DNA from 3 places in the Streptomyces sp. SGAir0957 genome. Region 2 is predicted to be linked to each of the others. Evidence: riboswitches for the same ligand, from Rfam matches in the RefSeq annotation. Region 2 holds a riboswitch; each other region holds the start of a gene.
The links. Region 2 has a riboswitch for cyclic di-AMP ahead of C1N81_RS21415 (transglycosylase family protein). Riboswitches for the same ligand answer to the same signal wherever they lie in the genome.
Positions count from the first base shown of each region.

Region 1 (9,611 bases), 150 kb from region 2:
GCACGGCAGGCACCAGGTCGAGTCGCTCAACTACTCGCCGCTGACCTGCGACATCAGGACGGCGGCGACGCTCCTCGCGCGGCACGTGGAGGAGTTGTGCGAGCGTACGGGCCAGGAGCGGATCGATGTGGTGGGCCACAGCCTGGGCGGACTGATCGCGCGGTATTACGTGCAGCGGCTCGGCGGCGACGAGCGGATCCGCACCCTGGTCACGCTGGGCACGCCGCACGCCGGCACCCGGGTCGCGCCGCTCGCGGACGCGCACCCGATCGTGCGGCAGATGCGCCCCGGCTCGTCGGTGATCGAGGAGTTGAGGAGGCCCGCGCCGGGCTGTCGTACCCGGTTCGTGAGCTTCTGGAGCGATCTCGACCAGCTGATGGTGCCGCTGGAGACGGCGTGCGTGGACCACGGGGATCTGCAGGCGCAGAACGTGCGCGTGACGGGCATCGGACACCTCGCCCTGCCGGTGCACCCGGCCGTCGCGACGGGCATCCGGCAGGCGCTCGACGCCGATCCGACGCGGGAGGGAGGCACTGCCGCCGACTCGGTCGGCGGCCTGACGGTGGCCTGAGACGGACCGCCGGTGCCGCGCCGATGACGCGCCGATGACGTGCCGACGATGCGCTGACGGCGCCTGACCGGGTGGGCAAATCCGGCGAATCGTCGAACGGACCTCGAACTCAGAGCCAACAGTGCGCCCGCAGTTCACCGAAAGGCGGCTGATTGCCCGATTACGCGGGGCACGAAACCTGCCGAAGATTGTCCCGCCCTCGTACCGCCGGGTACAGTCGCCGACACTGCTCTGGCAGCCCCTGTTGTCGAGGCGAAAGAGAAGTTGGTGAACGACCGTCATCCGTCGGGGACCGCGCACTACGCGGCGTTCGACGGGCACTCCACGACCAGCTTCGGCGCCGACCCCCTCTTCGGTGACCTTCCGGGCGACACCTCGTACAACGCGGCGTCGTACGACACGGGTTCCCACGAATCGGGTTTCTACAACACGGGCCAGTGGCCGACTTCCTCGTACGACACCTCCGCGTACGCCTACGGCACGAGCGGGTACGAGACGGGCAGCTACGAGACGGGCAGTTACGACACGACCGCCGTCTGGGCGGTGAGCGAGGAGCAGCAGCACACCGGCCAGTGGCCCGCCCAGTCCTACGACACGCAGGCGTACGGCACACCGGTCTACGACATGCGGCCCGACGCCACCCAGACCTTCGAGGCGCCGGTCTTCGGGACGACGGCCTACGACACGGGCGCGTACGACGCCACCGCGTGGAACTCGGCGGAGCCCGATCCCGCCACCGACACCGCGGCCCACGCCTACGTTCCGGACCAGTACAGCCCCGCCGAATACCCTCAGGCGCACGACGAGCCGGAGCCCGTACCCGAGCTCGAACTCGAACCCGACGCTGAGCCGGAGCCGGAGGCCGCGCCCGAGTTCAAGCCCCGCGCGGAGACGCGTGCGGAGGGCCGCGCGGCGACCCGTTCAGCCGCCCGTTCCAGGCGCCGCACCCCCGCGAAACGTTCCGCGCTGCTGACCATCGCGGTGCCGTCGGTGTGCGTGGTCGGGGTCGCCGGGATCGCGGCGGCGTCGGTGGGCGGCGGCGGGGACGACGCCGGGCAGGCACAGGCGATGTCGGCGCCCGACGCGAGCGCGGTGAAACCGTCCGTCGCCAACAACCAGCTGGACACGCAGCTGAAGGATCTCTCCGCGGACGCGGGCGACTTCGCCGACCGGGCGAGCCGCACGCAGGAGCGGATCGATCTGCGGGCGCAGCAGGAGGAGGACCGCAAGAAGGCCGCCGAGGAGGCCGCGCGCAAGGAGGCGGCGCGCCCCAAGTTCGCGCTGCCGGTCGCGCGGCACGGGCTGAGCGCCTACTTCGGGCAGGCGGGCATCAACTGGATGTCCGTGCACAGCGGCATCGACTTCCCCGTCTGGTACGGGACGCCGGTGATGGCGGCGACCGACGGGACCGTGCGCACGCAGTTCAACACGGCGTACGGAAACATGGCGATAGTCACCGCGAAGGACGGTACGGAGACGTGGTACTGCCACCTCTCCTCGTACACCGTGGCGAACGGGCCCGTGAAGGCCGGTGACGTGATCGCGCACTCGGGCAACTCGGGCAACTCCACCGGACCGCACCTGCACTTCGAGGTGCGGCCGAACGGCGGCGCAGCGATCGACCCCCTGCCGTGGCTCCGCAGCCACGGCCTGGACCCGACGTAAGAACCGCTTACAACTTCTCGACCGGCGCGTACCGCAGCAGGAGCCGCTTCGGCTTCGGGTCGCCGAAGTCGATCGTCGCCTCCGCGTTCCCTCCCGAGCCGCCGACGCCGACGACCGTGCCGAGGCCGAACTGGTCGTGGGTGACGCGGTCACCGACGGCCAGGGAGACCACCGGCTTCTCGTTGGCGCGGCGCGTGGCGAACGCCGGGGTCGTACGGGAGCGCGACGAGGACAGTGACGCGGCGATGCCGCCCCCGATGCCCTTCGTGGAGGGCGCCGGGGCGGAGCCGCCCTTGCGCTTCCACTCCAGGTGCGTGTCCGGGATCTCCTCCAGGAAGCGCGAGGGCGGGTTGTACGAGGGCTGGCCCCAGGCACTGCGCATGGAGGAGCGGGTCAGGTACAGCCGCTCCCGCGCGCGCGTGATGCCGACGTAGGCCAGGCGGCGCTCCTCCTCCAGCTCCTTGGTCTGGCCGAGGGAGCGCATGTGCGGGAAGACGCCGTCCTCCATGCCCGTCAGGAAGACGACGGGGAATTCGAGGCCCTTGGCGGTGTGCAGGGTCATCAGGGTGATGACGCCGCTGCCGTCGTCCTCCTCGTCGGGGATCTGGTCGGAGTCGGCGACGAGCGCGACCCGCTCCAGGAAGGCGGAGAGATCGGCACCCCCGGTCTCCCCTTCGGCGCCCTCGCCCTCACCCTCGGTGGCCGCCTGCGCGGCCTCCTGCTCGAATTCCAGGGCGACGGCGGCGAGTTCCTGCAGGTTCTCGATGCGGGTCTCGTCCTGCGGGTCGGTGGAGGACTGCAGCTCGGCGAGGTATCCGGTGCGCTCCAGGACGGCCTCCAGGACGGTGGCCGGTCCGGCGCCGGACTCGACGATGGTCCGCAGGTCCTCCATGAGGGTGTTGAACCGCTTCACGGCGTTGGTCGAGCGGGCCGCCATGCCGTACGCCTCGTCGACGCGGCGCAGCGCCTGCGGGAAGGAGATCTTCTCGCGCTGCGAGAGGGCGTCGATCATGGCTTCGGCGCGGTCGCCGATGCCGCGCTTCGGCACGTTCAGAATGCGGCGCAGGGGGACGGAGTCCTCGGGGTTCGCCAGCACGCGCAGGTAGGCGAGGACGTCCCGGACCTCCTTGCGCTCGTAGAAGCGGACGCCGCCGACGACCTTGTAGGGCAGGCCGACACGGATGAAGATCTCTTCGAAGACACGGGACTGCGCGTTGGTCCGGTAGAAGACGGCGACGTCCCCGGCCTTCGCCTCGCCGGCGTCGGTGAGCCGGTCGATCTCCTCGGCGACGAACTGGGCCTCGTCGTGCTCGGTGTCCGCGACGTAGCCGGTGATCTGGGAGCCCGCGCCCGCGTTGGTCCACAGGTTCTTGGGGCGGCGCGACTCGTTGCGCTCGATCACCGCGTTGGCGGCGCTGAGGATCGTCTGGGTGGAGCGGTAGTTCTGCTCCAGGAGGATCGTCGTCGCGTCCGGGTAGTCCTCCTCGAACTGGAGGATGTTGCGGATCGTGGCGCCGCGGAACGCGTAGATCGACTGGTCGGCGTCGCCGACGACGCACAGCTCGGCGGGGTCGGCGTCCTCCCCCTCCGCCGGCCCGACCAGTTCGCGCACGAGCGCGTACTGCGCGTGGTTGGTGTCCTGGTACTCGTCGACGAGGACGTGGCGGAAGCGGCGCCGGTAGTGCTCGGCGACGTCGGGGAACGCGCGCAGCAGGTTGACCGTGGTCATGATCAGGTCGTCGAAGTCGAGGGCGTTGGCCTCCCTCAGCCGCGACTGGTACATCGCGTACGCCTGGGCGACGGACTTCTCGAACCCGTCGGCGGCGGTCTTGGCGAAGTCTTCCTCGTCGATCAGCTCGTTCTTCAGGTTCGAGATCTTGGCGCTGAAGGACTTCGGCGGGAACTTCTTCGGGTCGAGGTCCAGGTCGCGGCAGACCAGGGCCATGAGCCGCTTGCTGTCGGCGGCGTCGTAGATCGAGAACGACGAGGTGAAGCCGAGCTTCTTCGACTCGCGGCGCAGGATGCGCACGCAGGCGCTGTGGAAGGTGGAGACCCACATCGCGTTCGCCCGCGGGCCCACCAGGGACTCGACGCGCTCCTTCATCTCGCCCGCGGCCTTGTTCGTGAAGGTGATCGCGAGGATCTGGCCGGGGTGCACGCCGCGCTCGCCGAGGAGGTGGGCGATGCGGTGGGTGAGGACGCGGGTCTTGCCGGAACCGGCGCCCGCGACGATGAGCAGGGGCGAGCCGCCGTGCACGACGGCCGCCCGCTGGTTCTCGTTCAGCCCCTCCAGCAGCGCCGCCGCGTCCACGGCCGGGCGCGGCGCGCCGCCCCGGTAGTAGGCGTCCCTGGCCGGGGGTACGTCGAACTTCCCGCCGAACAGGTCGTCCGGGATCGGCTCGGGCTCCGGTCCGTCGTGCTCGCTGTCGGGCGGCGGCGGGGGCCCATCGGTCCGGTTCTGGAGGCCCGCCAGGAAGCTGTCGTCAAAGAGGCTGCTCATCGCCTTACGAGTTTAGGCGGACCCACTGACACGCCGCCCCCTCCTTCAGGACACCGCGCCGCACTGTCGCCAAGGTCACGAAAATGTATCGGGCATATCGAACAACATCCTTCACAGCGGCATCACGAGTTGGCTACGGTGCTGCGCGGGCCGTCCGTCCCCACGACCGCGAGCGCCGCGGCGAGCGGGCTGCCCCCGCCGAGTCCCGTACGCCGTGAGGTAGGGAACCGGGGACCCACCGAACCTGGGGTGAATCGGCCGGGCGGTTCGCTGTCGGCGACAGCGGGCGGCCGGCCGTAGGGCAGCCTTCCGTACGCCCGAACCCGACAGCTAACCCGGTAGGCGGAGCACGGAAGGAGTCGCCTGCCTTGGCGTCGCACCGCAAGCCGCGCACCCGCTCCCGGATGACCGGTGGCCTGCGCACCACCCCCGCGGTCGGGATCACGACCGCCGCCCTCACCTCCGTCGCCCTGCTGTCGCAGACCGCCCAGGCGGCGCCCGCGCCGGCGAAGCCGAGCCTCGAAGAGGTGCGCAAGAAGGTCGACACGCTGTACCGGCAGGCGGAGACCGCCACGCAGAAGTACAACGCGGCCAAGGAGCAGACCGACAGCAAGAAGCGGCAGGTCGACAGGCTCCTCGACGACATCGCGAAGCGCACCGACCAGATGAACACGGCCCGCCAGGAGCTGGGCCGGTTCGCCGCCGAGCAGTACCGGACGGGCGGGATCAGCGACACCGCGACGATGTTCCTCGCGGACGACCCCGAGGACTACTTCGCGCAGGACCGGCTGCTCAGCCGGGCGACGGCGGACCAGAAGAAGGCCGTCGACGCCTACCAGGAGCAGCAGCGGGCGACCGCGGAGAAGCGCACCGAGGCGCAGGAGAACCTGCGTCAGCTCACCTCCTCGCAGACCGAGCTGCGGACGTCGAAGCAGAGCGTGCAGTCGAAGCTGTCCGACGCCCGTGAGCTGCTGTCGAAGCTGACCGCGGAGGAGAAGCGGCGGCTCGCCGCGATCGAGAAGAAGAAGGAGGAGGCGGCCCGCAAGAAGGCCGCCGAGCTGGCGGCGAAGCAGAAGGCGGAGGAGGAGCAAAAGCGGAAGGCGGCGGCGGAGGCGGCGGCCCAGGAGCAGGCGGATTCGGGCGCCGGTTCAGGCTCGGGCAGCACCGGGTCGACGGGGTCCGGCTCGTCCGGCAGCGCCTCCGGTAGCGCCTCGTCCGGTTACGCGGCGAAGGCGGCGCAGGCGCTCGCGTTCGCCAAGGCCCAGGAGGGCAAGCCGTACGTGTGGGGCGCGACGGGGCCGGGCTCGTACGACTGCTCGGGCCTCACGCAGGCGGCGTGGAAGGCCGCGGGCATCTCGCTGCCGCGCACGACCTGGGACCAGGTGGAGGCCGGCACGACGGTCCCGCTCTCCGACATCCAACCCGGTGACCTGGTCTTCTTCTACGACGACATCAGCCACGTCGGCCTCTACCTCGGCGACGGGATGATGATCCACGCGCCGAAGCCGGGCGCGTACGTCCGCGAGGAGTCGATCTACTACGACGGGACGTCCTCGATCCACAGCGTGGTGCGGCCCGCCTGACGACGAGCGGGTGCTCAGGTCCAGAGCACCGCGATGAAGATGTTGGCGAGGGTGAGGGCGCCGACGGCCGCGAACAGGCCCTTCTCCGCCTTCTCCTCGTCACGCTTCACATAGACGATGCCGAGGATGACGATCAGGACCGCCAGCTTCACGCCGATCTTGATGTTGTTGACGGTGTGGTCGTCGGCCTGGTTGAGGCCGACCAGGGCGACACCGGTCACCAGCATGGTCAGCGCGCCATGCAGCATCGCCTTGTTGAATCGGGCCTCGCCCCGGCCCAGCGCCGACATCTGCGTGAGGAAACCGCCGAGCAGCGCGGCGATGCCGATGATGTGCAGGCCGACGAAGAAATGGATGAGTACGTCCATGGTTGCGGAGCCTAATGGGGCGTCTGTCGTGCGCTGACAGCGGGCGGCGTCGGACAGCGGGCTGTCACTCCGCGCCACCGCCCGTAAACAAGGGGTCAGTTGCGAACAATGCGCGGCCGACCCGTTACGCCGAGGTTTAGCGTCCTTGCTCAGGTGACCGGCTCCCCACCGCCGCCCGGGCCAGGGGCGGCAGCCGGACACCACCGCCGAGAAAGGTCCGGCGGCGGCCAGCTCCCCCTGTGCGGGCCGCCGCCGGACGTGCGACGAGGCGGCAGTACGACCGGAAGGACGTGGCACTTCGTGCCGGCAGCGCATCGCAAGCCCCGCCAGCGTGTCCTCGGTGGCAGCACGGTCCGCACCGCGGCCACCTTCGCCCTCGCCTCCGCGGCGTCCGTCACCGCCCTCGACGGCGGCGCGGCGCACGCCGAGCCGGACCTCACCCCCGCTCAGGTGAAGGCGAAGGTCGACCGGCTGTACCAGGAGGCGGAGGTCGCCACCGAGAAGTACAACGGCGCGAAGGAGAAGGCCGGGCAGGCCCGTCAGCGGGTGGACGCCTTGCAGGACGAGGCGTCCCGCAGGACCGAGTCCCTGAACTCCCGGCGCGAGCGGCTCGGCGCGGTCGCGGCGGCGCAGTACCGCTCGGGCGGCGTCGACCCGTCCGTCCAGCTCCTCCTCTCCTCCGCCCCCGACCGCTACCTCGACCGGGCGGCGCTCGCGGACCGTGTCGGCACGCGGCAGGCGGCCACGCTCGCGGGGGTCCGCAAGGAGCTGCGGGAGATCGACCAGCTGCGCGCGCAGGCCGACGGGTCGCTCGCGGAACTGCGCGCCAAGCAGGCCGAGCTGAAGAAGCAGAAGAAGACGGTGACGGGGAAGCTGGCGGAGGCGCGCGCGCTGCTCGACCGGCTGACACCGGCGGCCCGGGCGACGGCGACGGGCGCCGCAGACCGGGCCTCACGCTCCACGACCCGGGGTGGCGCGATCACGGCCGAGGCGCCGAACTCCCGCGCCGCCGCGGCGATCTCGTTCGCGCGGGGTGCGCTCGGCAGCCCGTACGTCTGGGGCGCCACCGGCCCGAACGCGTTCGACTGCTCGGGGCTCACGCAGGCCGCCTACCGCGCGGCGGGGGTGTCCCTGCCGCGCACGACGTACGCGCAGATCGACGCGGGCCAGCGCGTTCCGCGCTCCCAGCTCCGCCCCGGTGACCTGGTGTTCTTCTATTCCGGGATCAGCCATGTCGGCCTCTACATCGGCGGCGGCCAGATGATCCACGCCCCGAACCCGAGCGCGCCGGTGCGGATCGCGCCGATCGACCAGATGCCGTTCGCGGGGGCGACGCGGGTCGCATAGCGCATAGCGGCGGGCCCGGGCGGTCAGCGGCTCACGGGGGTCTCGCGGTCGACCCGCGCCAGCTTCTCCGGGTTGCGGACGGCGTAGAGCCCGGTGACGAGGCCGTCGTCGATACGGACCGCGACGGCGGCGACGAGTGCGCCGCCGAGGCGGAGCACGAGGCCCGGGGCGCCGTTGATCCGGGTCGGCTCGGCCGAGACGCCGGTGGTGGTGAAACGGACGAGGACCTCGGTGACGTCCGCGATGCCGACGACCGGGGCGAGGGCGGCGCGGACGACGCCGCCGCCGTCGCCGAGGAAGACGACGTCCGGGGCGAGCATGTCGAGCAGACCCTGCAGGTCACCGGTGTCGACGGCCCGCTGGAACGCGGCGAGGGCGCCGCGGGTCTCGGCGGGCGACACGGTGCCGCGCGGCCGTCGTGCCGCGACGTGGGCGCGGGCCCGGTGCGCGATCTGCCGGACGGCGGCCGGGCTCTTGTCGACGGCCTCCGCGATCTCGTCGTAGCCGAGGTCGAACACCTCGCGCAGGACGAACACGGCGCGCTCGGTCGGCGCGAGGGTCTCCAGGACGAGCAGCATCGCCATCGAGACGCTGTCGGCCAGTTCGACGTCCTCGGCGACGTCGGGCGCGGTGAGCAGCGGCTCCGGGAGCCAGGGGCCCACGTACGACTCCTTGCGGCGGCCCAGCGTACGGAGGCGGGACAGGGCCTGCCGGGTGGTGATCCGGACGAGGTAGGCGCGCTGGTTGACCACGGTCGCGAGGTCGACGCCGCTCCAGCGCAGCCAGGTCTCCTGGAGCACGTCCTCGGCGTCGGCGGCGGAGCCGAGCATCTCGTAGGCGACGGTGAAGAGGAGGTTGCGGTGGGCGACGAAGGCTTCGGTGGCGGGGTCGGCGGCGGCCATGTGGGGCTCCTGATTCTGTTCCGCGTCCGGTCGGTTCGCCCATGGGACACCGGCCGGCGGCCGCCTGTGACAGCCGATACCGACCGGCTCGGGGTGATTCAGGTCACAGGGCAGTGGCGTCACGGCAAGCCGGCCGCCGGCATCCCATGCCCGACAGGACGCCGCGCCACGAGGTGCGGCGCCGGGGAACCCGTACCGAAGGACGAAGCGACGCCATGACGCAGCACACGCAGCACACGGACCACCACGCCCACAGCCCCCGCCTCGACCTCTTCGGCGACCCGGTGGTGGCCAAGGCCCTGAAGTACTTCGCCTCCGCGAGCCAGGCCCTCATCACCGGCTCCCGCGTCCCGAGGACCACCCAGGACCTGATCCTCCTCCGGGCCAGCCAGATCAACGGCTGCGGCTTCTGCACCGCCGTGCACAGCAAGGACCTCGCCGACGCGGGCGAGAGCGCGGCCCGCGTCCACCTGGTCGCCGCCTGGCGCGAGGCCACCGTCCACACGGACGCCGAGCGTGCCGCCCTCGAACTGGCGGAGCAGGGCACGCGCATCGCCGACGCGGCGGGGGGCGTCCCGGACGAGGTCTGGGAGCGCGCGGCCAAGCACTACGACGAGGGACAGCTCGCCGCGCTCATCGCGTTCATCAGCCTCATCAACGCGTCCAACCGGATGG
Region 1 is NZ_CP027293.1:3,534,748-3,544,358, forward strand. It holds gene C1N81_RS20805 (lipase family alpha/beta hydrolase) at 1-571, shown strand, start outside; gene C1N81_RS20810 (M23 family metallopeptidase) at 839-2,236, shown strand; gene pcrA (DNA helicase PcrA) at 2,244-4,736, opposite strand; cyclic di-AMP (ydaO/yuaA leader) riboswitch at 4,923-5,096, shown strand; gene C1N81_RS20820 (C40 family peptidase) at 5,105-6,319, shown strand; gene C1N81_RS20825 (hypothetical protein) at 6,334-6,687, opposite strand; gene C1N81_RS20830 (C40 family peptidase) at 6,988-8,034, shown strand; gene C1N81_RS20835 (RNA polymerase sigma-70 factor) at 8,058-8,936, opposite strand; gene C1N81_RS20840 (carboxymuconolactone decarboxylase family protein) at 9,152-9,611, shown strand, end outside.
Region 1: another riboswitch for cyclic di-AMP. It lies ahead of C1N81_RS20820 (C40 family peptidase); the one in region 2 lies ahead of C1N81_RS21415 (transglycosylase family protein).

Region 2 (9,611 bases):
CCTGCTCGTCGCGGCCGTCCTCGGTGGCGCGCGGGTCGGGCACCACGTACCCGGTCTCCCCCGGCGCCACCATGTGCAGGCGCTCCCGGATCCGCTGCTCGGCGTACGCGTCGTCCTGCCAGCGCGCCTTCTCCTCGCGCAGCCGCTCGACGCGGTCCTTCGCCTCCTGCTGCTGGCGCTGCAGGTCGGCGATCTCGCCGCGCTGGGACACGTACTGCCTTATCGGGTACGCGAGCGCGACCACGAGGGTGCAGACGACGAGGGCGAGCAGCGCCGCGCGCCCGGTGAGCCGGGAGCGGCGGGCCTGGCGCTTGTTCTGCGAGCGGTAGACGCGCTCGGCCGTCTGCTCGCCGAGCACGCGCAGGCGGGTGGCCGTGGAGAAGCGGGCCGCGTCACCCTGGCCCCTGCTCCGTACCTTTCCCGGCATTCGCCTGTCGCCTCCCCGATCCGCGCGCCGTCCGGCCGCCTACGTGCGTACGTCCCCGCACACGGTACGGGACCGAGTGCGGGGACGTACGGAACTACGGCGCCGGGGCGGTCGGCCCTCGGAACGCGGGCTGTCAGCCCTTGAAGCGCGGGAAGGCCGAGCGACCGGCGTAGACCGCCGCGTCGTCCAGGATCTCCTCGATGCGCAGGAGCTGGTTGTACTTGGCGACGCGCTCGGAGCGGGCCGGGGCGCCGGTCTTGATCTGGCCGCAGTTGGTGGCGACGGCGAGGTCGGCGATGGTGACGTCCTCGGTCTCGCCGGAGCGGTGCGACATCATGCACTTGAAGCCGTTGCGCTGGGCCAGCTCGACGGCGTCCAGGGTCTCGGTCAGCGAGCCGATCTGGTTGACCTTGACGAGCAGGGCGTTGGCCGAGTTCTCCTCGATGCCGCGGGCCAGGCGCTCCGGGTTGGTGACGAACAGGTCGTCGCCGACGAGCTGCACCTTGTCGCCGAGCTTCTCGGTGATGGTGTTCCAGCCGGCCCAGTCGTCCTCGAACAGCGGGTCCTCGATGGAGACCAGCGGGTACGCGTCGACGAGCTCCGCGTAGTACTCGGTCATCTCGGCGGCCGAGCGCTGCTTGCCCTCGAACTCGTAGACGCCGTCCTTGTAGAACTCGGAGGCGGCGACGTCGAGCGCGAGCGCGACCTGCTGGCCGGGGACGTAACCGGCCTCCTTGATCGCTTCGAGGATGAGGTCGAGCGCGGCGCGGTTCGACTCCAGGTTCGGGGCGAAGCCGCCCTCGTCGCCCAGGCCGGTGGAGAGGCCCTTGGTCTTCAGCACCTTCTTCAGGGTGTGGTAGACCTCGGTGCCCCAGCGCAGCGCCTCGGAGAAGGACTCCGCGCCGATCGGGGCGATCATGAACTCCTGGATGTCGACGTTGGAGTCGGCGTGCGACCCGCCGTTCAGGATGTTCATCATCGGGACGGGCAGCAGGTGCGCGTTCGGGCCGCCCAGGTAGCGGAAGAGCGGCAGGTCGCTGGCCTCGGACGCGGCGTGCGCGACGGCGAGGGAGACGCCCAGGATGGCGTTGGCGCCGAGCGAGCCCTTGTTGTCGGTGGCGTCCAGGTCGAACATCGCCTGGTCGATCAGGCGCTGCTCGGTCGCGTCGTAGCCGACGAGCTCCGGGCCGATCTGCTCGATGACGGCGAGGACGGCCTTCTCGACGCCCTTGCCCTGGTAACGGTTGGGGTCACCGTCGCGGAGTTCGATGGCCTCGAAGGCACCGGTGGAGGCGCCCGACGGGACAGCAGCACGACCCGTGCTGCCGTCGTCGAGGCCGACCTCGACCTCGACCGTGGGGTTGCCTCGGGAGTCCAGGATTTCCCGGGCTACGACGACGTCGATGGACGGCACGAGCATCTCCTTCTGGGATGTGACACAACAGCGCGGGCGGCTGGCCCGCACCCCTGAGCGTAACGGGCTCCGGGGCATCGGCCAGCCGACCGCCCGGGTTGTGGACAACGCCGACAGCGAAATGTTTCTTAACGGAACAAAGACGGCGACCCCCGTTCCGCACACGTGCAGCGGAACGGGGGTCGCCGGAGCGAGCGGCCCTGGACCCGGCGTCCGCCGATGCCGGGTCGTCGTGCTCTGAGGGCTCCTGGGGGCTCTGCGGCGCCCCGGGGGTCCTACTTGAGGTGCAGCTGCTGACCCGGGTAGATCAGGTCGGCGTCGGCGACGATGTCCTTGTTGAGCTTGAACACCTTCTGCCAGTTGGTGCCGTGCGCCTCGGCGATCTTGCTGAGCGTGTCGCCGGTCACGACCTTGTACTCGCCGTCGCCCTTCTCGACCTTCTTGCCGGTCGGGGTGGTGACGGTGTCCTTCTTGGTCTCCTGCTGCGGCTGAGCCTGCTGCTGCGGCTGCTGACGCTGCTGCGAGCGGGTCGTCGTCGAGGAGTCGGAGCGCTCCTGCTGCTGCGGCTGGGCCTGCTGCTGCGAGGAGGAGTCCGACGAGGACTCGGCCGGAGCGGAGTTGCTGGTGTCGGCGCCGGACAGGCCCACACCGCAGCTCGGCCAGGCACCCTTGCCCTGCGAGGCGAGAACCTTCTCGGCGACCGATATCTGCTGCGCCTTGGACGCCTGGTCGGCGGAGGACGCGTAGGCGGTGCCGCCGTACGCGGCCCACGTCGAGGACGAGAACTGGAGGCCGCCGTAGTAGCCGTTGCCGGTGTTGATCGACCAGTTGCCGCCGGACTCGCAGGAGGCGACCTGGTCCCACTCGGAGGTGGAGGCGGCGGAGGCGCCCGTGGCACCCATCAGCGGAACGGCGACGGCGGCACCGGCGACACCGGCGAGCGTGGCGACACGGACGGCCTTGGACGGGCGGCGGTGCTTGCCCTTGCTGGAAAGCAGCATGGAGGAATCCCCTCACCGACGCCTACGAGGTGAGCTGTCGGGTGCGGACCAGTGAGTGTCCGGCCGCGCAACCTAGTGCGCGGGCTTAACCCCAAGCCGGCGGACCGGCACTTACCTTGGGTCCCCCGCTCCTGCCTACGGCGCTTACGCGTCGACTGTTCCCGTACGGACGTTGGCAGGATTCGGCGTGACGTCCGTCGGGGCCCGCTGTGGCGAGCGGTGACGACGTTAAGCAGTCGATCCGCCCGATTTCAAAGACGATCAGGGTGTTTGAGACTCATGTCTCACTCTCGCAAAAGCGGACATAGGCGCCTCAACCATCCCTGAAGTCCCGCTACTTTTCATCCGATTCGAGGCCAAGATTCAGACTCTGACCAGGAAGGATGAGGTCGGGGTCGGAACCGACCGTCTTCTTGTTGAGGTCATAGAGGGCATTCCACCCTCCGTCGACGTTCTGCGCGTCCGCGATGTCCCACAGACTGTCGCCGGAACGGACCGTGTACGCGCTCTCGGAGCGGACCTCCTCGCGAGAAGCGTGACGACCCTCACCCCCACGGGACACCGTGGCGTCGTCGGCGGCGGGGGCACCCCGGTGGCGACCGGCGGAGGACGCGTCCGCGTCGTCCGCGTCGTCCGCGTCGTCGGCGGAAGTGGCGTGCGACTGGCCCGACTTACCCGAATCGCCCCCTTCGGCGGCGCCGCTCGCCTCGCCGCCCGCCGTGTTACCGGGGGTATCGGTGGTGGTCCCGGCCGACGGGGTGTCAGACGCGGCGGGGGTGCCGGGCGTGTCGGCGTCCTTGGCGGAACCGGAGCTCTTGGAGGCGCCGGAGCCGTCGCTCTCGTCCGAGTTTTGGTGACTCTTCTCTCTCCCGGAGTCCGAGGCGTCCGAGGAGTTCGAGGCGTCCGCGGAGCTTGAGGCGCTGGGCGAGCCGGAGGAGTCGGAGGAACCGGAGGAACCCGCGGAGCCGGTCTTGTCCGGCGACTGGGCGAGACCGGACGGCCGCGGCGAGACGGTCGCCCCCGGGTCGACCTCGGCCGCGTCGTCGCCCTGCGTCAGACCGGCCACGATCGAGCAGCTGGGCCACACACCGGGCCCCTTCGCCTGAAGCGCCTTCTCGGCCACGGCTATCTGCTGCGAACGGCTGGCCTCGTCGGCGGTCGGGGCGTAGTCGAGGCCCCCGTACTGCTCCCACGTCTCCTGCGACAACTGCAGCCCGCCGTAGTAGCCGTTGCCCGCGTCGAGGCTCCACTGCCCGCCGGACTCGCACTCGGCGAGCTTGTCCCAGGTGGTGGTGGAGGCGGCGCTCGCGCTGGTCGCGGCGAGCAGCGGGATCGCGAGGGCGCTGCCGGTGACACCGGCGGCGACGACCAGAGCAGGGGCCTGACGAGGGCGACGGTGACGACCGTTCCCGGTGAGCATGCGGTTGCCTTTCGCGAGACTGATGCAGCACGCGACAGGAGTGGCGGGAGTGGTGCCGGTTGTGCCTGTGTCGCGATGACTGGTGAACGTAGCGGGACTCGAACGCTTGTCACAAGTCGATGCAGCGCAGATCACGTGAAAGTCACGAAGTTGAGAACCTGTCAGCTTTTCTCCGTGAGTGTTCCGTCGCGCTCAGGCGTGAACTCCACTGGCAGCGTGCGCAGTCCGCGCATGATGAGCCCGCCGCGCCAGCGCAGTTCGGCCGGCTCCTGGGCCAGTCGCAGGTCCGGAAGGCGCGTCAGAAGGGTGCCGAGGGCGGCCTGTCCCTCCAGGCGGGCCAGGGGCGCGCCGAGGCAGTAATGGATGCCGTGGCCGTAGCCGAGATGCTGGTTGTCGCGGCGGGAGAGGTCGAGCGTGTCGGGCTCCGCGAAGCGCGCCGGGTCGCGATCCGCCGCCGCGAGGACGACGAGGACCGGGTCGCCGGTGGCGACGGCCTGCCCTCCGATGGTCAGCGGCTCGGTCGCGAACCGCCAGGTCGCCAGCTCCACAGGTCCGTCGAAGCGGAGCAGCTCCTCCACGGCGGTGGCGAGCAGGGCGGTGTCGTTCTCGGCCAGGCCGCGCTGCAGCCGCTCGCGCTGCTCAGGGTGGGTGAGCAGGGCGTACAAGCCGTTGCCGATCAAGTTGACCGTGGTCTCGAAACCTGCGAACAGCAAAATGAAGGCCATGGCCGCGGCTTCGTTCTCGGTGAGGTGCTCGCCATGGTCGGAGGCGCGGATCAGGCCGGAGATGAGGTCGTCACCGGGGTCCTGGCGCTTGCGGTGGATCAGCTCGGCGAGGTAGCCGCGCATCTTCTTCACCGACCGGGCGACGCCGCCGCGCGGCCCTCCCCCGTGCCGGATCATCATGCCCGCCCAGTCCCGGAAGTCGTCCTGGTCCTCGCGCGGGACGCCGAGCAGGTCGCAGATGGCGTAGATGGGGAGCGGGAAGGCGAAGTCGTGGATCAGGTCCGCCTCGCCCTTCGCCGCGAAGCGGTCGATGAGGCCGTCCGTCAGCTGCTGCACCCGGGGGGCGAATTCGGCCACCGTACGCGGGGTGAACGCCTTGGAGACGAGGCGGCGCAGCCGGGTGTGGTCCGGCGGGTCGATGTTGAGCAGATGCGTCATCAGGTCGGCTTTGCGCTCGCCCGGGATGCCCGTCTTGCCCTTGGCGTGCGTGGGCTCGTCGTGGTGGGCCGGATTCTTGCTGAGCCGCTGGTCGGCAAGGGCCTGCCGGGCATCCGCGTACCGCGTGACCAGCCATGCCTCGACCCCGCTCGGCAGCGTCGTCCGGTGCACGGGCGCGTGCTCGCGCAGCCAGGCGTAGGCGGGGTACGGGTCGCTGGCGAACTCCCAGGTGAAGAGTTCGGGCATGTCGGCGGGGGCGGGGCTTTCGGTCACGCTTCGACGGTATCCGGAGCGGGCGGCGGAGCCGTACCGAAGGGGCCGTCGAGGGCCGTCGGGGGCCGTCGGGGGCCATTGAGGGGCCCCCTAAGAGGGCTATAGAGGGCTATCCCTCGTCGAGGTCCCGGTCGGCGCTCTGCTCGACGTCCTGGTCGACGTCCTGGTCGACGTCCTGGTCGACGTCCTCGTCGAGGCCCTCCGCCACCCGGACCGCCGCCCGGTACGCCCTGGCCGCCGCCCGTAGCGCCGTCTCCGGGTCCGCCCCCTCCGCCTCCGCGCGCAGGGCCAGGGCGAGGAGTTCGTAGCCGATGCCCGCGCCGGTGGGGACCGGGACGTCCAGGCCCGCCGTGCGGACGCGGGAGCCCAGTTTCGCGGCCAGGGCGAGGCCCGGCTGGCCGACCGGGACGCCGTCGGTGACCGAGGCGCGGCGCTTGGCCTCGCCCTTCTTGCGGAGCCAGATCTCCCTGACCTCCTCCGGCGTGGACGCGGTCTCGTCGCCGAAGACGTGGGGGTGGCGGTGGATGAGCTTGGTGACGATGCCGCCGGCGACGTCGTCCACGGAGAACGGCTCCTCGGGGTCCTCCTCCGCGATCCGGGCGTGGAAGACGACCTGGAGGAGTACGTCGCCCAGTTCCTCCCGCAGCTCGGTGCGGTCGTTCGTCTCGATCGCCTCGACCAGCTCGTACGCCTCCTCGATCGCGTACTTCGCCAGCTCCTCGTGGGTGCGCAGGGACGACCAGGGGCACTCGCGGCGGATGCGGTCCATGACCTGGACGAGGTCGAGGAGGCGGGCGCCGGGGAGGTCGTAGGAGCCGGGGAGGAGTTCCAGGGACGGCATCCGCTCGCGGCCGGAGCCCGCCAGGGCCGCGAGGCCGTCCGTGAGGCGGCGGTCGCCCTCGGCGGTGGTGAGGACGACCACCGTGCGGTCGCCGTCGGCGCAGCGGTCGACGAGGTCACGGGCCGACAGGGGCGCCGTCGCGAGCGTGACCTCGACGCCCGCCTCCTTCAGGTACGGCAGCTGCGGGTGCGCGGCGTCGGCGCACAGCACCGCGTCGGCACCGCGCAGCACCTCCCACGCCGGCCAGGAAAGCAGCCCTGGGGCGACGCGGTGGCTGCTGGTGAGCAGGACGACGCGGCCCGCAGCGTCGCCGCCGGTCCCGCTGGTGGAGGCGTGCATCTCTCGATCGTTCACCACCCGAACGTAACCCAGGCGGCCGGGGTCCCTACGCCGTCTGCTGGGTCGACGGGGGCGCCTGGCGTGTGACCTGCTTCAGCCACGGCGTCTTCGACTCGACGAGGCGGCTGCGCGGGGAGATCTCCCAGGCGCCGTAGCGCGGGTTCAGGTCGACGTTCAGCTCCTTGGACGCCTTGCCGAGCGCCTTCCAGAACGTGGTCTGGCCCTCCTGCGTCTGCATGTCGGCGCCGAGCGCGGTCGCGAGCTTCTGCGCCTCGATCTCGGTGCGCAGGCTCTCGGTCAGCCGTTTCGGCGGCACGTTGTACTGCGCGAGCCAGCCCGTCTCCAACTGCTTTGCGCCGCCCGCCCGTTGTTCCAGGCCGGCCCGCATGTCCTGCATCTCCTTGCGGGTGACGGCGACGCCCGCGTCGGTGGCGGCGCGGTGCAGCACCCGGTCCAGGACCATGGTGTGCAGGGTGTTGCGGGTCAGGCCACCGGATTTGGCGATGGCCTGCTCGTACTCGGCGCTGTCCTTCGTGGCGGCCTGCTGGGCGTCCCGTACCTCGTTGACCCGGGTCTCGAGCTGGGCGACCGTGATGCGCTGGCCGCCGACGACAGCAGCGGCGCCGGGATGCGCCTCGCTCCCGCAGGCGGTCAGGACGGGTGCCGCGGCGATGGCGGCGGCGGACAGGACGAGCGCGGTACGGCGACGGCTGCTGGTGCGGCGGTGCAAGGTGAGCCTCCCTGCGGCGAGTTTGTGCGTCGGTGCACAAAGTCCGTGATCGATGGTAGGAGGTGGCCGCTGGCTCGGCCACCTATTCGACAACGATTCGCCGCTAGTTGAGGTACTCGGGTCCGAAAGAGTGGTCGGACGACGCGTGGTCAGCCGACGCGTGGTCGGACGACGCGCGGTCAGCCGACGATGGCCACCGGGGCGTCCCACGCGTTGCGGTCCACGGTGATCGTGTAACCGCCGCGCTTCTCCTTGCTGTTGACCATGTACTGGTGGCCGCGGCTGTGGTTCGTGTAGAGCGACTTGTCCCAGGGCCAGTCGGACGTGGTGGTGTTCACCTTGTCCCACTTCGCGTACCAGAGGTTGCCCGGCAGGTCGGTGCGGTCCTTGGCGGTCGCGATCGCGGCGGCGCTGGAGCTGCTGAACCCGTAGTAGCCCGCGCGGTACGTCTTGGCGCGCAGCACCTTGTTGAAGGAGCGCACATAGGTGAGCACGGCCTTGTTGCAGGACGCGTTCGTGATGTCGTACGGCTCCATGTCGAGGTAGAGCGCGCTGCCCGCCTTCATGCCGAGCGCGGACGCCTTGGCGACGGCGTCCTTGCCGTCGGCCGTGCCGAGCGAGGCCGCGTTGGAGGCGGTCATCTTCTCGTTCCTGGTGCCGGTCTGGCAGGGCGGCTGGGCGCCGACGTAGAGCGGGATCAGCTTCCAGCCCTGCGCGTTGACCGTCTTCACCCAGGACTTGGTCAGGTTGGGCTGGGCGCAGCCGCGGTTCTTGCCGCCGATGTAGACGGCGGCGGCGCCGTAGAAGCCGGTGCGCCAGGCCTTCATGGCGGCGGCGGACGGCGCGGTGCAGGTGTCGAAGGCGCGGCCGGTGTACGTCTTCTGCGCGGGCCACGGCGTGGCGGCCGAGGCGCTGGTCGCGGCGAACGCGGCCCCGGCGGCGACGACCGCTCCGGCGGCGCCCCAGGCCACGTAGCGGTTGCGCTTGGAGAGCCGGTGGCTGCCCGCTCTCGCGCGCTTGGTGCTGGTCATGAGATCCCCACCCCTGTGTGCTGTCGCCGCTGATCACGGCGATCGGCGGCAAGGAAAGATAACCGGTGCACCGGTCAGCCCCTGACCTGCCCCAGCCACTGGAGCGTGCGCCGCACCTCCGCCGGGAACGGATGCCCTGGCCCGTGCAGCCGCTCGGCGTCGTGCAGCAGGCGTACGAGCGTCTCGTGCGCGGCGCCCCGGTCGCCGACGGCGAGCAGGAGCTGGCCGATGCGGCGGCGTACGTCGAGGGCGAGGCGCAGGTCCGTGGTGGCGTACTGGTTCTCGTAGTACGGCAGGAGCGAGCGGTACTCGGTGAGCGCGGCCGCCGGTTCGCCGAGCGCCTCCAGGCACTGGGCCGCCTCGTAGCGGAACTGGAGGGACTGCGGGTCGGCGTGTCCGGCCTCTGCGGCGCGTTCGTCGGCGAGGCGGCGCAGCTCGGGCAGGGCGCGGCGGTACTGGCCGTCGTCCATGAGCGTGGCCGCGTACTGCTTGCGCAGGGTGCGGACGACGGGCGAGTGCTCGCCGTGCTGGGCCGCGGCGGCGGGCAGGATCGCGCCGAGGATGTCGACGGCCTGGGTGATGCGGCCTTCGCCGAGCAGGCGCTTGACCTCGTCGACGGCGCGGGCCACGTCGGGGCGCTCGCCCTGGACGTCGGAGCCCGCGGGCTGCGGCGCGGGCGTGCGGGCCCGGTCGGGCCAGGGCGCGTGCGGGCGCAGGAACGGGCGGGTCGGGTCGAGCGGGTGTCCGGTCGGCACTCCGCGCGGGGGCAGCAGCGGGAGCAGTTCCTCGTACGTCTGCTGCGCGGAGGCGGGCCGGTGCTGGGGGTCCTTGGCGAGGAGGCGCAGGACGAGGTTCTCCAGGGCTTCCGGGACCTCGGGGCGGAGCCTGCGGACCGGGACCGGCGCCTCGTACAGGTGGCGGTGGAGGATGCCGAGGGCGGTGGTGCCCGCGAAGGGGACGTCGCCGCTGAGG
Region 2 is NZ_CP027293.1:3,683,667-3,693,277, forward strand. It holds gene C1N81_RS21405 (FtsB family cell division protein) at 1-427, opposite strand, end outside; gene eno (phosphopyruvate hydratase) at 561-1,841, opposite strand; gene C1N81_RS21415 (transglycosylase family protein) at 2,117-2,842, opposite strand; cyclic di-AMP (ydaO/yuaA leader) riboswitch at 2,847-2,995, opposite strand; gene C1N81_RS21420 (transglycosylase family protein) at 3,177-4,262, opposite strand; gene C1N81_RS21425 (cytochrome P450 family protein) at 4,424-5,671, opposite strand; gene C1N81_RS21430 (nucleoside triphosphate pyrophosphohydrolase) at 5,808-6,878, opposite strand; gene C1N81_RS21435 (SurA N-terminal domain-containing protein) at 6,925-7,608, opposite strand; gene C1N81_RS21440 (glycoside hydrolase domain-containing protein) at 7,788-8,639, opposite strand; gene C1N81_RS21445 (serine/threonine-protein kinase) at 8,714-9,611, opposite strand, start outside.

Region 3 (9,611 bases), 1.3 Mb from region 2:
GCGAAGGGCAGTTCGGTGACGACGAGGCCCTTGCGGCGCGCCGTGACCGTGTCCACGGCGACCGTGGCCCGGATCTTGAAGGTGCCGCGCCCGGTCTCGTACGCGTCCTTGATGCCGGACAGGCCGACGATCCGGCCGCCCGTGGGCAGGTCGGGGCCCGGCACGTACTTCATGAGCGTCTCGAGGTCGGCGCCCGGGTGCTTGATCAAGTGACGGGCAGCGGCGATCACTTCGCCCAGGTTGTGCGGCGCCATGTTGGTCGCCATGCCGACCGCGATGCCCGACGCCCCGTTCACCAACAGGTTCGGGTACGCCGCCGGGAGGACCAGGGGCTCCTGCTCCTGTCCGTCGTAGTTCGGAGCGAAGTCGACCGTGTTCTCCTCGATCGACTCCGTCATCAGGCCGGCCGCCGGGTCCATGCGGCACTCGGTGTACCGCATGGCGGCCGGGCGGTCGTCGTTGCCCAGTGAACCGAAGTTCCCGTGCCCGTCGACCAGGGGGACGCGCATGGAGAACGGCTGGGCGAGGCGCACCAGGGCGTCGTAGATCGACGCGTCGCCATGGGGGTGCAACTTACCCATGACCTCGCCGACGACGCGGGCGCACTTCACATAGCCGCGTTCGGGGCGCAGGCCCATCTCGTTCATCTGGTAGACGATCCGACGGTGGACGGGCTTCATCCCGTCGCGGGCGTCGGGCAGGGCGCGCGAGTAGATGACCGAGTACGCGTACTCCAGGTAGGAGCCCTGCATTTCGTCGACCACGTCGATGTCGAGGATCCTCTCCTCGAAATCGTCGGGCGGCGGGGTCTTCGTGCTGCGGCGGGCCATCGCTGCTGCGGCTCCTTCACCAACATCTACGGGAACATGTACGGGAACTGTCGCGGACCATTGTGGACCGCCCCACTGACAACGCTGATCGCGACCCGTCCGAACGGGGTCGCCGACGGTCCGCGCCGAAGCCGCCGTGCTCGCTTACGGCGTACCCGGAGCGGGAACTTCGCCAGGTGGCTGCAGGCTTGCATACAGTGGCAGGACCGGCAGCGGTTTCGCCTTCACACAGTGGTCCGCGTCCGCAGTGTTTCTCAGCGTCACCAGCGTTACCAGCGGTATCAGTTTCTCAGCATTTCCGAGGTTCACGGTTCCCACCGCGATCGAAGGGACGTACATGCCCATGGGTCACACGGCCACCGCCGAGGCCGGCTCCGGCGGCCTGACAGCGACCGAGCACCGGCTGGCCAACGGCCTGCGTGTCGTGCTCTCCGAGGATCACCTGACCCCGGTCGCGGCGGTCTGCCTCTGGTACGACGTCGGCTCGCGCCACGAGGTCAAGGGCCGTACGGGCCTCGCTCACCTGTTTGAGCACCTGATGTTCCAGGGCTCCAAGCAGGTGCACGGCAACGGTCACTTCGAACTCGTCCAGGGCGCGGGCGGCTCGCTCAACGGCACCACGAGCTTCGAGCGCACGAACTACTTCGAGACCATGCCCGCCCACCAGCTGGAGCTCGCGCTCTGGCTGGAGGCCGACCGCATGGGCTCGCTCCTGACGGCCCTCGACGAGGAGTCCATGGAGAACCAGCGCGACGTCGTCAAGAACGAGCGCCGCCAGCGCTACGACAACGTGCCCTATGGCACCGCGTTCGAGAAGCTGACCGCCCTCATGTACCCCGAGGGCCACCCGTACCACCACACGCCCATCGGCTCCATGGCCGACCTGGACGCGGCCACCCTCGAGGACGCGCGGGCCTTCTTCCGCACCTACTACGCGCCCAACAACGCGGTGCTCTCCGTGGTCGGCGACATCGACCCCGAGCAGACGCTCGCCTGGGTCGAGAAGTACTTCGGCTCGATCGCGGGACACGACGGCAAGCCCGCCCCGCGCGACGGCTCCCTGCCCGACGTGCTCGGCGAGCAGCGCCGCCAGGTCGTCGAGGAGGAGGTCCCGGCGCGCGCCCTCATGGCGGCCTACCGGCTGCCCGAGGACGGCACGCGCGCGAGCGACGCCGCCGACCTCGCCCTGACCGTCCTCGGCGGCGGCGAGTCGTCCCGGCTCTTCAACCGCCTGGTGCGCCGCGACCGGACCGCCGTGGCGGCCGGGTTCGGCCTCCTCCGGCTGGCCGGCGCGCCGTCCATGGGCTGGCTGGACGTGAAGACCTCCGGCGATGTCGAGGTGCCGGTCATCGAGGCCGCCGTCGACGAGGAGCTCGCCCGGTTCGCCGCGGAGGGCCCCACGCCCGAGGAGATGGAGCGCGCGCAGGCCCAGCTGGAGCGCGAGTGGCTGGACCGGCTCGGCACCGTGGCGGGCCGCGCCGACGAACTGTGCCGCTTCGCCGTCCTCTTCGGCGACCCGCAGCTCGCCCTCACCGCCGTCGGCCGCGTCCTGTCCGTGACCGCGGAGGAGGTCCAGGAGGTCGCCAAGGCCCGCCTGCGCCCCGACAACCGTTCGGTCCTCGTGTACGAGCCGACGGCCCCCGCCGACACCGATGACGAGAGCGACCCGAGCGACGAGGAGGCGGGCGCGTGACCGAGCAGCTCGCGACCATGGACTTCCACCCCCAGCCCCAGGCGGGCACCGCCAAGCCCTGGGCGTTCCCCGCCCCCGAGCGTGGCGAGCTGGCCAACGGCCTGACCGTGCTGCGCTGTCACCGCCCCGGGCAGCAGCTCGTCGCCGTCGAGATCAACCTCGACGCGCCGCTCGACGCCGAGCCCGCGGGCCTCGACGGCGTCGCCACGATCATGGCGCGCGCCTTCACCGAGGGCACCGACAAGCACTCCGCCGAGGAGTTCGCGGCCGAACTGGAACGGTGCGGCGCCACGTTGGACGCCCACGCCGACCACCCCGGCGTCCGGGTCTCCCTCGAGGTGCCCGTCTCGCGCCTCTCCAGGGGCCTCGCGCTGCTCGCCGACGCCCTGCGTGCGCCCGCCTTCGCGGACAGCGAGATCGAGCGCCTGGTGCGCAACCGGCTGGACGAGATCCCGCACGAGAGCGCCAACCCGGCCCGGCGCGCCGCCAAGGAGCTCTCCAAGCAGCTCTTCCCGGCCGACGCGCGCGTGTCGCGCCCGCGCCAGGGCACCGAGGAGACCGTCGCCGCCATCGACGCGGCCGCCGTACGGGCCTTCTACGAGAAGCACGTACGCCCCGCCACCGGCACGGTCGTCGTCGTGGGCGACCTGGCCGACGTCGACCTCGACGCCCTCCTCGAGGACACGCTCGGCGCCTGGACCGGGAACACCGCGGAGCCCCGCCCGGTCCCGGCGGTCACCGCCGACGACACCGGCCGCGTCATCATCGTCGACCGTCCGGGCGCGGTGCAGACACAGCTGCTCATCGGCCGGATCGGCCCCGACCGGCACGACCGCGTGTGGGCCGCGCAGGTTCTCGGCACGTACTGCCTGGGCGGCACGCTCACCTCCCGTCTGGACCGCGTCCTGCGCGAGGAGAAGGGCTACACCTACGGTGTGCGGGCCTTCTCCCAGGTGCTGCTCTCCGCGCCGGACGGTACGGGCGCCGCCATGCTCGCCATCAGCGGCTCCGTCGACACCCCGAACACGGGTCCGGCCCTGAACGACCTGTGGAAGGTGCTGCGGACCCTGGCCGCCGAGGGGCTGACGGACGCCGAGCGGGACACGGCCGTGCAGAACCTGGTGGGCGTGGCGCCACTCAAGTACGAGACGGCCGCGGCCGTCGCGGGCACCCTCGCCGACCAGGTCGAGCAGCACCTCCAGGACGACTTCCAGGCGCAGCTGTACCGCCGGCTCGCCGAGACGGGCACCGTGGAGGCCACCGCGGCCGTCGTGAGCGCCTTCCCGGCGGACCGTTTGGTGACGATCCTCGTGGGCGACGCCGCGCACATTGCGGAGCCCGTCCAGACGCTCGGTATCGGCGAGGTGACCGTCGTCGCGGGCTGACCCCCTCACGACCTCTTCGCTCACGGAAGGAGCCCCGGCAGCCCTCACGGCCGCCGGGGCTTCTTGGTGTGCGTTCGGCATGAACCCCGGCATATGCCCGTTTTGGTATGGAGGTTGCCTGTCTGGCCTGTGGTGTGCGCTACAAAACCCGGGTTCCGTTTGTCGAACAAATGAGGTGCCGCTTAGCGTCGGTGCGGCTGTCCGCCCGTCATGCGTCGCGCCCGCGACACCGGACAGTCATCGCCGAGTCCCCCACGGCGCGAGCCAGGGGAGCCGGGGACCCACCGCAGTCCCTGGGGTGAATCGGGCGCTCTTCCGGCCGTGAGGCAGGGGAGAGGGCCCGTAGGAGACCTTCCTGCTCCGAACCCGTCAGCTAACCCGGTAGGCGAGAGGGAAGGAAAGGATCAGCCACCGCATGGCGTTCACCCGTGCCACCGGGAAGCACCGTCGTCCGAGCCGTCTCACGCGCACCACCGCGCAGGTCGCGGGCGTCGCCGCGCTCACCACGACCGGTGTCGTCGGCGGCCTCGCCGCCCCCGCACTCGCCGCCCCCGCGGCGCCCGAGCAGAACGGCCTCACCCAGGCGATCGCCATCGGCGACTCCATGGCCGCCCAGATCGACGCGCAGGCCACCGCTCAGAAGAAGGCCGCCGACGAGGCGGCCGCCAAGGCGAAGGCCAAGGCGAAGGCCGAGGCCGAGGCCAAGAAGAGGGCCGAGGAGGCCAAGCGCCAGGCCGAGGCGAAGGCCGCCAAGGAGCGCGAGGCCAAGGAGCGCGCCGCCCGCGAGGCCGAGCGCAAGCGCCTCCTCAACAGCTTCGTCGCCCCGATCTCCGGCTCGTACGTCTCCACCGGCTACCAGGCCAGCAGCGGCCTGTGGTCCTCCGGCAGCCACACCGGCATCGACTTCCACGCGGCGAGCGGCACGTCCGTGCACGCCGTCGGCGCGGGAACCGTCGTCGAGGCGGGCTGGGGCGGTGCCTACGGCAACAACATCGTGATCAAGATGAACGACGGTACGTACACCCAGTACGGTCACCTGTCGTCCATCGGCGTCTCCGTCGGTCAGTCGGTCACCCCCGGCCAGCAGATAGCCCTCTCCGGCGCCACCGGCAACGTCACGGGCCCGCACCTGCACTTCGAGGCCCGCACGTCGCCCGAGTACGGCTCCGACATGGACCCCGTCGCGTACCTGCGCTCGCACGGCGTCAACGTCTGACACACGCTTCCGCGTCTGACACACGCTTTCGCGTCCGGCATGCGCCTACGCGTCCGGCGCACGCCTCCGCTCAGCAAGCCCCGGCTCACCGAGCCGGGGCTTTCGCGTGCGATCGCACCGTCCGGCGGACTTCCTGACCTGGCCAAAAAATATCCATGAATTCCGGTCCCCCGTCGGAAATTCGAGAACCGTGGAATAGAGTCGGGACGAAGTTGCAGGGAGCGCGCCCGCACGGGCGTCGGTCGACCGCGTTGCGCGGGGATCAAAAGCGGAGGTCGAATCATGCGGATTCCCGCGCACTCGGTATGCACCGCGATTCGCGATGACATCGTCGCGGGTGTCTACCCGCGCGGCAGCAGGCTCACTGAGGAGCTGCTCGCACGCCGCTACGGTGTCTCGCGCGTGCCCGTGCGCGAGGCGCTGCGCACGCTGGAGGCCGAGGGGTTCGTCGTCACGCGCAGGCACGCGGGCGCGTGCGTGGCCGAACCCACCGGGCAGGAGGCCGCCGACCTCCTTGAGGTCCGGCTGCTGCTCGAACCGCTGGGTGCGGCGCGGGCGGCGCAGCGCCGCACCGAGGCCCATCTGAAAGTCCTGCGCGGCCTGGTCAGGCTGGGTCAGGAGCGCTCCAGGGCGGACCGGAACGAGGATCTGCGCTCCCTGGACGGCTGGTTCCACGAGACCTTGGCGCAGGCCTCCGGCAGCCCCGGCCTGATCGCCCTGCTCACCCAGCTCCGGCACAAGATCGCCTGGATGTACGCCGTGGAGGCCCCGGACCGGCCGGCCGAGTCGTGGGCCGAGCACGGTGCCATCGTCGACGCCGTGGCGCGGGGTGACGCCGAGCGGGCCCGCACGCTGACCGCCCGCCATGCCGAGCGCGTCGCCTCCGCCCACAGGCTGCGCGTCCCGCGCGCGGGCGGCCCGGTGAGGACTTCGCAACATGCCGTAAACACGGCGGGTCTCCGGAATTAACAGAAAGCCCGTATACAAAGCGTTGGGGAATTCCGTGGCATTCGCGGGATTGAATTGACGCTAATCAGGAAACAGTGAAGCCGCGCGCCCCGAAGGGAAACGCGCGGCTTCGCCGTGAGAAACGGATCAGACAGTCTCGGGCAGCTCGTCGAGGCCCTCGGAGACCAGCTTCGCCAGACGGTCGAGCGCGGCGTCCGCACCCTCGGCGTCGGAAGCGAGGACGATCTCCTCGCCGCCCTGGGCGCCCAGGCCGAGCACCGCGAGCATGGAGGCGGCGTTGACGGGGTTGCCGTCGGCCTTGGCGATCGTCACGGGGACGCCGGCCGCGGTGGCCGAGCGGACGAAGATGGAGGCGGGGCGGGCGTGGAGGCCCTCGGCCCAGCCGACGTTGACGCGGCGCTCAGCCATGTGATGCTGCCCTTCAGATGTTCCAAGGTTGTCTAGACCATTCTCACACACCGGGGAGCGGCGATCGACGAGGACCCGGGTCCCGTCGCCGCACCGCCTCCCGGCCATGCATAGCCTGCCTCCCACGCGCGCGGGACGCGACCCGTACGGATGTCGGTGCCTCGCGCGGGACGCGACCCGTACGACTGTCGGTGCCTCGCTCTACCCTTGCGCCATGGAGACCGGTACGGAGACCCCGTCGGACGGGCACGCCTACCCCGCCCACTGGGAGGCGGACGTGGTGCTGCGCGACGGCGCCACCGCCCGCGTCAGGCCCATCACCCCCGCCGACGCCGAGCGCCTGACCAGTTTCTACGAACAGGTCTCGGACGAGTCGAAGTACTACCGCTTCTTCGCGCCCTACCCGCGTCTGTCCGCCAAGGACGTCCACCGTTTCACCCATCACGACTACGTGGACCGCGTCGGGCTCGCCGTCACGGTGGGCGGCGAGTTCATCGCCACCGTCCGCTACGACCGCATCGACGCCACCGGACGCCCCGCCTCCGCCCCCGCCGACGAGGCCGAGGTCGCCTTCCTCGTCCAGGACGCCCACCAGGGCAGGGGAGTGGCGAGCGCCCTCCTGGAGCACATCGCGGCCGTCGCGCGCGAGCGCGGCATCCGCCGGTTCGCCGCCGAGGTCCTGCCCGCCAACACCAAAATGATCAAGGTGTTCCGGGACGCCGGATACGTCCAGAAGCGCAGCTTCGAGGACGGCGTGGTCCGCCTCGAGTTCGGCCTGGAGCCCACCGAGGCGTCCCTGGCGGTGCAGCGCGCGCGTGAGCAGCGTGCCGAGGCCCGCTCCGTGCAGCGCCTCCTCGCGCCCGGCTCCGTGGCCGTGATCGGCGTGGGGCGCGCGCCCGGCGGCGTCGGCCGCGGCGTCCTCGACAACCTCAGGGACGCCGGGTACACCGGCCGCCTGTACGCCGTGAACAAGGCGTTCCCCGAGGACCTGACCGAGATCGACGGCGTCCCCGCCCACCGGCGCGTGCGCGACATCGACCCCGCCGACCGCGTCGACCTGGCCGTCGTCGCCGTCCCCGCGCCGTACGTGCCCGAGGTCGTCGCCGAATGCGGTGAGCGCGGCGTACAGGGCCTGGTCGTCGTCTCCGCCGGCTACGCGGAGAGCGGCGCCGAGGGGCGCGAGCGCCAGCGCGAACTGGTCCGCCAGGCCCGCTCGTACGGCATGCGCCTCATCGGGCCGAACGCGTTCGGGGTCGTCAACACCTCGCCCGACGTCCGCCTCAACGCCTCGCTCGCCCCCGAGATGCCGCGCCCAGGGCGCATCGGCCTGTTCGCCCAGTCCGGCGCCATCGGTATCGCCCTCCTCGCGCGCCTGCACCGCAGGGGCGGCGGCGTCACCGGCGCCACCGGCATCTCCACGTTCGTCTCCGCGGGCAACCGCGCGGACGTCTCCGGCAACGACGTCCTGCAGTACTGGTACGACGACCCGGACACCGACGTCGCCCTCATGTACCTCGAATCCATCGGCAACCCGCGCAAGTTCACCCGCCTCGCCCGCCGCACCGCCGAGGCCAAGCCCCTGGTCGTCGTGCAAGGCGCCCGGCACAGCGGCATCGCCCCCACCGGGCACGCCGTACGGGCCACGCGCCTGCCGTACGCGACGGTCTCCGCGCTGCTGCGCCAGGCGGGCGTCATCCGCGTCGACACCATCACCGAACTCGTCGACACGGGCCTCCTCCTGGCCCGCCAGCCGCTGCCCGCCGGGCCGCGCGTCGCCATCCTCGGCAACTCCGAGTCGCTCGGCCTGCTCACCTACGACGTGTGCCTCTCCGAAGGACTGCGCCCCAAGTCGCCCCGCGACCTGACCACGGCGGCGACCCCGGCGGACTTCCGCGCCGCGCTCGACGCGGCTCTGGCCGACGACAAGACCGACGCCGTCGTCGTCACCGCCATGCCCGCCGTGGGGGAGGACCCGGCCGGGGACGCGGAGCTGGCGGCCGCCCTCAGCGCCGCCGCAGCGGCCGCGCCGGCCAAGCCCGTCCTCGTCGTCCACGTCGAACTGGGCGGCCTGGCCGAGGCGCTCTCCGCCGCGGCCAGCACCGGCCCCAACGCGCCGGACACGACCGGCACGCGCGCGTCCACGCCGACGCCGGCGCCCGACAAGGCAGCCGAGGACACCCCGCGCCTCATCCCCGCCTACCCCGCCGCCGAGCGCGCCGTCCGCGCCCTGGCCGAGGTCGTGCGGTACGCCCAGTGGCGGCGCGAGGCGGCCGAACCCGGCAGGGTGCCCGAGTACGAGGACATCGACGAGGCCGGGGCCGCCGCCCTCATCCGCGAACTGCTCGCCAAGGAGGACGACCCGCGCGGCCTCGAACTCACCACCGAGCAGGCCCGCGAACTCCTCGCGCACTACGGCATCGCCATCCGGCAGACCCTGCCCGCGCCGGACGCGACCGGCGCCGCCGACGCCGCCCGCGCCCTCGGCTACCCCGTCGCCCTCAAGACGACCGCCCCGCACCTGCGCCACCGCGCGGACCTCGGCGGCGTACGCCTGGACCTGGCCGACGAGACGGACCTGCGGCGTGCCTACGAGGAGTTGACCGAGCACCTGGGCAGCCCGGCCGAGCTGCGGCCCGTCGTGCAGTCCATGGCCCCGCGCGGCGTCGACACCGTCGTACGGGCCGTCATCGACCAGGCCGCGGGCGCGGTGCTCTCCTTCGGCCTGGCCGGCGCCCCGTCCGAGCTGCTCGGCGACACCGTGCACCGCCTGGTCCCGGTCACCGACCGGGACGCGCAGTCGATGGTCCGCTCCATCAAGACGGCCCCGATGCTGTTCGGCTGGCGCGGCGCCGCGCCCGTCGACACACCGGCCCTGGAGGAGCTGCTCCAGCGGGTGTCCCGGCTCGTCGACGACCATCCCGAGGTGGTCGGCGTCACGCTCGAACCGGTCGTCGTCGCGCAGCAGGGCCTGACCGTGCTCGGCGCCACGGTCCGCCTCGCCCCGCCCCCGGCCCGGGACGACCTCGGGCCCCGCACCCTGCCCGTCGCCTATTGACACCGGCCCGCGGTGGTTATCCACAGGCGCAACCGCAGTCCCCGTCCGGCCTTAG
Region 3 is NZ_CP027293.1:2,417,443-2,427,053, reverse strand. It holds gene C1N81_RS15795 (DNA gyrase/topoisomerase IV subunit A) at 1-830, opposite strand, end outside; gene C1N81_RS15790 (M16 family metallopeptidase) at 1,168-2,523, shown strand; gene C1N81_RS15785 (M16 family metallopeptidase) at 2,541-3,908, shown strand; cyclic di-AMP (ydaO/yuaA leader) riboswitch at 4,140-4,311, shown strand; gene C1N81_RS15780 (M23 family metallopeptidase) at 4,324-5,124, shown strand; gene C1N81_RS15775 (GntR family transcriptional regulator) at 5,407-6,093, shown strand; gene C1N81_RS15770 (HPr family phosphocarrier protein) at 6,220-6,501, opposite strand; gene C1N81_RS15765 (bifunctional acetate--CoA ligase family protein/GNAT family N-acetyltransferase) at 6,716-9,556, shown strand.
Region 3: another riboswitch for cyclic di-AMP. It lies ahead of C1N81_RS15780 (M23 family metallopeptidase); the one in region 2 lies ahead of C1N81_RS21415 (transglycosylase family protein).